One region of the Xanthomonas sp. NCPPB 1132 genome, then DNA from elsewhere that is predicted to be linked to it. Evidence: predicted binding sites of a transcription regulator. Region 1 holds the regulator's gene; the other holds the start of a gene.
The links. Region 1 encodes FliA, which starts transcription of late flagellar genes. Its sites were predicted from a motif close to TAAAGTTTNNCNNNCNNNGGCCGATAA; they were not measured.
Positions count from the first base shown of each region.

Region 2: a site for FliA is predicted at 2,040-2,066, ahead of AC1G9L_RS13655 (methyl-accepting chemotaxis protein). Genes of this name have one in related genera too.

Region 1 covers NZ_CM152819.1:2,508,039-2,511,834, reverse strand. Annotated here, with positions in the region: gene flhF (flagellar biosynthesis GTPase FlhF) at 1-583, shown strand, start outside; gene AC1G9L_RS10610 (MinD/ParA family ATP-binding protein) at 570-1,454, shown strand; gene AC1G9L_RS10605 (RNA polymerase sigma factor FliA) at 1,451-2,200, shown strand; gene cheY (chemotaxis response regulator CheY) at 2,220-2,612, shown strand; gene AC1G9L_RS10595 (protein phosphatase CheZ) at 2,613-3,224, shown strand; gene AC1G9L_RS10590 (chemotaxis protein CheA) at 3,229-3,796, shown strand, end outside.
Region 2 covers NZ_CM152819.1:3,191,802-3,195,597, reverse strand. Annotated here, with positions in the region: gene AC1G9L_RS13655 (methyl-accepting chemotaxis protein) at 1-1,931, opposite strand, end outside; gene AC1G9L_RS13650 (inositol monophosphatase family protein) at 2,400-3,227, opposite strand; gene AC1G9L_RS13645 (TrmJ/YjtD family RNA methyltransferase) at 3,346-3,796, shown strand, end outside.

The sequences.
Region 1 (3,796 bases):
CATCGCCAAGCTGGCCTCGCGCTTCCTGGAGCGCCATGCCGCCCGCGACGTGGCCCTGGTCACCACCGACACCATCCGCGTCGGCGGCCGCGAACAGTTGCACAGCTACGGCCGCCAGCTCGGCATCGCCGTACACGAGGCCGACAGCGACGCCGCGCTGCAGCAGCTGCTGGAGCGGCTGGCCGACTACAAGCTGGTGCTGATCGACACCGCCGGCATGGGCCAGCGCGACCGCGCCCTGGCTGCCCAGCTGCACTGGCTGCGCGCCTCGCGGGTGGTCCGATCCTTACTGGTACTCCCCGCCAACGCCCATTTCTCCGACCTGGACGAGGTGGTGCGCCGGTTCGCCGGCGCCGACCCACAGGGGGTCATCATGACCAAGTTGGACGAGACCGGGCGGTTCGGCAGTGCCTTGTCGGTGGTCGTGGACCACCGCCTCCCCATCACCTGGGTGACCGATGGACAGCGTGTGCCGGACGACCTGCACCGCGCCAACGCCGCCAGCCTGGTATTGCGCCTTGAAGATTTGCGGCGCGCTGCCGATAAGCCCTGTACTCCGGAGCAGACCCATGCCGTCGCGTGACTACGTCAATCTGACCAATGCCTTCCCCCTGTCGGCGACGCGCAGCGAACCGCTGGGTCCGGTGCGCACCATCGCCGTGACCGGCGGCAAGGGCGGCGTGGGCAAGACCAACATCTCGGTGAACCTGTCCATGGCGCTGGCCGACATGGGCAAGCGCACCCTGCTGCTGGACGCCGACCTGGGCCTGGCCAATGTCGACGTGCTGCTGGGGCTGACCCCCAAGTTCACCGTGGCCGACCTGGTGGCCGGGCGCTGCACCCTGGAAGAGGTGCTGATCGACATGCCCAACGGGCTGATGGTGGTGCCCGCCGCCTCCGGCCGCCGCTACATGGCCGAGCTGCCGCCGGCCCAGCACGTGGGCCTGGTCAACGTGTTCTCGGAACTGCAGCGCGAGCTGGACGTAATGATCGTCGACACCGCCGCCGGCATCACCGACAGCGTGCTGACCTTCTGCCAGGCCGCGCAGGACGCGGTGGTGGTGGTCTGCGACGAGCCGGCCTCGATCACCGACGCCTACGCCCTGATCAAGGTCCTCTCGCGCGAGCGCGGGGTGGACCGGGTGCAGATCGTCGCCAACATGGTCCGCGACCTCAACGAAGGCCGCCTGCTGTACGACAAGCTCAGCCGGGTCTGCGAGAAGTTCCTCGGCGATGTGTCGCTGAACTACCTGGGCTGCGTGCCGCAGGACGACTGGCTGCGCCTGTCGGTGCAGCGCCAGCAGCCGGTGGTCAAGGCCTACCCGTCCAGCCCGTCGGCGCAGGCGATCTCCGAGATCGCCCGGCGCACCGCGCGCTGGCAGGCGCCGACCGCCCCGCGCGGCAACGTCGAGTTCTTCGTCGAACGCATCATCCAGCGCGGGGTGGCCGCATGAACGCCGCCGCCCACTACCGCGCCGTCCAGCGCAACAGCGCCAACGACTACATCACCCAGCACTCGGACCTGGTCCGGCGCATCGCCCACCACCTGGCGGCGCGGCTGCCGGCCAGCGTCGAGATCGACGATCTGATCCAGGCCGGCATGATCGGCCTGATCGAGGCCTCGCGCAGCTACGACGCCGAACAGGGCGCCTCGTTCGAGACCTACGCCTCGATCCGCATCCGCGGCGCGATGATCGACGAGATCCGCCGTGGCGACTGGGTGCCGCGCTCGGTGCACCGCCGCGCCCGCGACGCCGCCTCGGCGATCCGCAAGATCGAACAGAGCACCGGCCGCGCCGCCGCCGCCAACGAAGTGGCCGCGGCGATGGACATGCCGCTTCCCGAATACCTGCGTTTGATGGAAGATGCCGCCCGCGGCCAGGTGCTGAGCCTGGAGTCGCGCATCGAGGACCATGGCGAGCTGGATACCATCGCCAAGGGCGGACCCAATCCGCAGCAGATGCTCGAGCGCAGCGAATTCGGCCGCGAGCTGGGCAAGGCGATCGCGCAGTTGCCCGAACGCGAGCAGTTGGTGCTGTCGCTGTACTACGAGCAGGAATTGAACCTCAAGGAAATCGGCGCGGTGCTCGGGGTCAGCGAGTCGCGCGTGTGTCAGATCCATGGCCAGGCCACGGTACGGTTGCGCGGACGCCTGAAGGCGTTCGAGGTCGCCGATGCCGGTCTGGAAGACGAAGAATAGGAACCCTCAGGAGTCAGTGGTGAACAAGAACATGCGGATTTTGATCGTGGACGATTTCTCGACGATGCGACGCATCGTCAAGAATCTGCTCGGCGATCTGGGCTTCACCAATACCGCCGAGGCCGAAGACGGCAACAGCGCCCTGGCCGCGCTGCGCTCGGCGCCGTTCGAGTTCGTGGTCACCGACTGGAACATGCCGGGCATGACCGGCATCGATCTGCTGCGCAACATCCGCGCCGACGACAAGCTCAAGCACCTGCCGGTGCTGATGGTCACCGCCGAGGCCAAGCGCGAGCAGATCATCGAGGCCGCGCAGTGCGGCGTGAACGGCTACATCATCAAGCCGTTCACCGCGCAGACGCTGCAGGAGAAGCTGGGCAAGATCTTCGAACGCCTGGGAGCGACCGCCTAAATGGAAGCCACCGCCGAACGTACCGCCCTGATCGAACGCCTGCAAGGCGCGCTGGACGCGCTGGAAAACGGCGACGAGGCCGGCTGGCGCAGGGAGATCGACACCCTCGCCGCCTGGCGCACGCGGCCGATGATGCAGGGCCTGAGCCGGCTCGCGCGCGATCTTGGGCAGGCGCTCGGCGAACTGCCGGTGGTGCCCAGCGAGGCCGGCGAGCTGGACGACGCCTGCTCGCGCCTGGACCACGTGGTGGAGATGACCGAACAGGCCAGCCACCGCACCCTGGACCTGGCCGAGGAATGCCGTGCGCTGGCCGACCAGCTCGCCGCCGGCGGCCTCAGCGGCGACCAGGGCGAGATCCTCGACAAGATCCGCCACAACCTCACCGAAATGGCCCTGGCGCAGAGCTTCCAGGACCTGACCGGGCAGATCATCCGCCGCGTTGCCGGCATCGTGCGCCGCGTGCACGAGGGCTTCGGCGCGTTGGGTCTGCCGCCGAAGGAAGAAAACAGGAAGGCCGACGGCAGCCTGGCCGGCCCGGCCCTGCCCGGCCTGGACCGCCACGGCGTGTCGCAGCACGACGCCGACGACCTGCTGTCCGGACTAGGACTGTAACTTTATGAGCGCCGTACCCGACGACATCGCTGCCGACTTCATCATCGAGGCCCAGGAAATCCTGGACCGGCTCGGCGAGCAGTTGGTGTCGCTGGAGCAGGCGCCCGAGGACAGCGGCCAGCTCAACGCCGTGTTCCGCGGTTTCCACACGCTCAAGGGCGGCGCCGGCTTCCTGGCGATCAACGCCATGGTCGAGCTGTGCCACGCCGCGGAGGAAACCCTGGGCATGGCCCGCGCCGGCCAGGCCACCCTGCAGGCGCGGCACTTCGACGCCGCCCAGCAGTCGCTGGACTACCTGCAGTCGATGCTCGACGCCTTCGGCAGCGGCCAGGAGCCGCCGCGCGCGCCGCCGGAGCTGATCGCGCAGTTCGACGCGCACGGCGACGCCGCGCCGGCACCGGCACCGGCCAAGAGCGCCGCGCCGGCGCCCGCCGTAGCAGCGGCCGCCATCCCGGCCACCGCCGCGGCTGCGGGAGACCTGATCAGCGACGACGAATTCGAGGCGCTGCTGGACCAGTTGCACGGCGATGCGCCGCCGGCGGCCACGCCGCAGGCGCTGCAGCCGGCGCCGC
Region 2 (3,796 bases), 680 kb from region 1:
TGCTCCTGCGAGGCGGCGGCGATCTCGCCCATGATGTCGGTGACGCGCTGCACCGAGGCCACGATGTCCTGCATCGTCGTGCCGGCCTGGGCGACCAGGGTCGAGCCCGCGCTCACGCGCTCGACCGAGTCGTCGATCAGCGTCTTGATTTCCTTGGCGGCGCTGGCCGAGCGCTGGGCGAGGGTGCGGACCTCGCTGGCGACCACGGCGAAGCCGCGGCCCTGTTCGCCGGCACGGGCCGCCTCCACCGCGGCGTTGAGCGCCAGGATGTTGGTCTGGAAGGCGATGCCGTCGATCACCGAGATGATGTCGGCGATCTTCTTCGACGCGGTCTCGATGCCGCTCATGGTGTCCACCACCTGGCCGACCACCGCGCCGCGTTGCGAGGCGACCGCGGCCGCGCCGGCGGCGAGTTGGTTGGCCTGGCGTGCGTGCTCGGCGTTCTGCTTGACCGTGGCGGTCAGCTCCTCCATCGAGGCGGCGGTTTCCTCCAGGCTGGCGGCCTGCTGCTCGGTGCGGCGCGACAGGTCGTCGTTGCCGCTGGCGATCTCGCCGGCAGCGGTGTCGATGCTGGCCGCGGCCTGCTGGATGCGGCCGACCATGTCGGTCAGCTGCGCGACGGTGGCGTTGGCGTCGTCGCGCATCCGTGCAAACACGCCGTGGAACTCGCCCTGCATGGTCTGGGTGAGGTCGCCGGCGGCGATCGCGCGCAGCAACTGCGACAGCGCCGCCAGGTTGGTCTCGGTGCCGGTCATCATCGTGTTGAGGTTGGCGACCATGTCGTGGAAGGCGTGGCGGAAGCGCTGCGCTTCGCCGCGGCGCGAGAAGTCACCCTGCGCGGCGGCGCGCACCAGCAGGTCGATTTCGTGATTGATCGCGCCGAGGTTGCGCTTCACCTTGGCCATGGTCTCGGTCAGGATCGCCATCTCGCCGGGGAACTGCTCCAGGTCGCGGCTGAGGTCGCCTTCGGCGTACTCGCCCATCAGCGCGATCAGCCGCTGGTTGACCGCGATATGGCTGTGCACCAGGGCATTGGTGTCGCGCACCATGCGCCCGTAGTCGCCGGGGAAACGCGCTTCGTCCATGCGGAAGCTGATCTGGCCGGCGGCATGCTGCCGGGCCATCTCGGTCTGCGCCTGGATCACCGTGCGCAGCTCCTCCTGTATCTGCCGCATGTCGTTGAGCAGCGACGGCGCCTGCGTGCGCAGGCGCACGTCCTGCGACAGGTCGCCGCTGGCGATGCGGCGGACCACGTCGGCCGCGTAGGCGGGCTCGCCGCCGAGCTGGCGCATCAGGCTGTTGCGTACCAGCAGGCCGAGCAGGATCGCCGCGACGATGCCGACCAGCATGCCGCCCAGGCTGGTCCATTCGCCGGACTGCGCGCGCGCCTCGCTCTCGGCCTTGCGCACCTGCAGCAGCGCGCGTTCGGCGTTCTCGTACTGGCCGATGGTGGCGCGCAGCCCGTCCATCTGCTGCTTGCCGACGGTCCGGAACGCTTCCAACTGGGCGTCGTCGCTGTCGGCGACGGTGTTGCGCATATGCTCCACCGCCTTGCGCTTGGTGGCCATGAACTGCGCGTAGTCCTGCATCAGGGTCTGCAGGCGCGCCTGTTGCGCCGCGTTGTCGGCGGTCAGCTGCTTGGACTCCTGCCATTGCGCCTGGAACTCGCGTTCGCCGAGCTCGAACGGCTCCAGGTAGGAGGTATCGCGGGTCAGCGCGAAGCCGCGTGCGCCGCTCTCGATGTTGAGCAGGCTCACCAGCATGCGGTCGCCGAGGGTGATGACCTTGTAGGTATGCGCGTCCAGCGCGGCGGCGCTGGTGAACTTGCGGAAGCCGATCAGGCTGGTGATGCCCACCAGCAACAACATGGCGATCACGCCGCAGAAGCCGATTGCCAGGCGCTTGGTGACGGTGAGATGATGGAAGGACACGCGAGATCTCCGATAGATGCGAGAGAGCGGCGCCACCGGCTCCATTGCCGCAGGGACGGCAACGCAGGCACGGATCAGCGGGGGAAATTCGGGCAGAAACCCGCATCTGTATCGGCCGCGTTTTCGGGATCTTTAGGGGTTTTTTGCCGATCTCAGCGTGCGCATCGCCCCAGGCCGCGGTGCCTGCATGGCGCACGTCGTAGCGCGTTCTTCTACGCAAGCGCCAATCAAGCAGCGGTGAAGCGAACGACGTGCAGTGCGTGAGCATGGCGTGAGGCGTCTGGTGCGCCGTGTGCCGCCTCGGTCGATATGCCTTTTTTCGCAGGGCGCGGCCGGCATCGCGCGCGGCGATCGCCGGGAATCCCCGGGTGCGTGATCTGCGAATGTCGGGCACAAAAAAAGCCGCGCAAGTGCGCGGCTTTCTGCTGTTTCGATGTCGCTGCGCCGGCGCAGCGCCGGTCGCTTCGCTCAGAACTTCGCGTCGAACTCGCCGGCGAAGCCGGTGTTGACGATCAGCTTCTGCAGCGCGTCGCCGACCTTGAGGTTGCCGGCCACCACCTGGAACTGCTGTGGGCCGCGGTCGTCGATGCGGCCCAGGGTGCCGCCCTTGAAATCGGTGACGCGGCCGCCGGCCTCGCGCACCAGCAGCACGCCGGCGGCGATGTCCCAGGCCTTCACCCCGGCTTCGAAGTAGGCGTCGCTGCGGCCGCAGGCGACATAGGCCAGATCCAGCGCCGCCGAGCCGGTGCGGCGGATGTCCTCGGCCTGCACCAGCAGCGCATCCACGCACTTGAGCTGCGGGCTGGCGCGCTTGCGCTCGCGCGGGGCGAAGCCGGTGTGGACCATGGCGCCGTTGAGTTCCTTGCGCTCGCTGACGCGGATGCGGCGGTCGTTGAGCACCGCGCCGTTGCCGCGGCTGGCGGTGAACAGTTCGTTGCGGAGCGGATCGAAGATCACCGCGTCGACCGGCTCGCCGTTCTCGACCAGGGCGATCGACACGCAGTAGTGCGGAAAGCCGCGCAGGTAGTTGCTGGTGCCGTCGAGCGGGTCGATCACCCACATGTAGCGGCCGCCGCCCTGCACGCCGCCTTCCTCGCCCATCACGCCGTAGTCGGGATAGGCGCGGCGCAGTTCCTTGACGATCACCTTCTCCGCATCGGCATCGACTTCGCTGGCGTAGTCCATGCGGTCCTTCTGCACCACGTTCAGTGCTTCCAGGCGGTTGATGTGGCGCAACAGGACGTTGCCGGCGAGGCGGGCGGCCTTGACCATGACGGTGACGGCGGGTTTTTGCATGGCAAGCGCTCCCGAGAAGGCGGAGGTGGGTCTGGAGGAGGAAAAGAGCAGTCCGGCGCCAAGGCCGGCCGCACAGTTTACCATCTACGCCCCCGTTCTCTTCGCCTGCCGTGCTGCCATGACCGATTCCACCCGTATCCGCTTCGTCCTGGTCGGGACCCAGCATCCCGGCAACATCGGCGCGGCCGCGCGCGCGATGAAGACCATGGGGCTGTCGCGGCTGGTGCTGGTGGCGCCGGAGTGCGAACTCGAGACCGAGGCCTACCGGCGTTCTGCCGGGGCCGAGGACCTGCTGCAGCAGGCGCCGGTGTTGCCCGAGCTCAGCGACGCGGTGGCCGATTGCCGGCTGGTGCTGGGCTGCACCGCGCGCAGCCGCCGCGTGTCGCTGGAGGAACTGCTGCCGGCCGATGCCGCGCAGCGCCTGACCGCGACCAGCGCCGAGCCGGCGGAAGTGGCGCTGGTGTTCGGCCGCGAGCGCACCGGCCTGACCAACGAGGAACTGCAACTGTGCCATGCGGCCGTGCACATTCCTTCCGATCCGGCGTTCAGCTCGCTCAATCTGGCCGCGG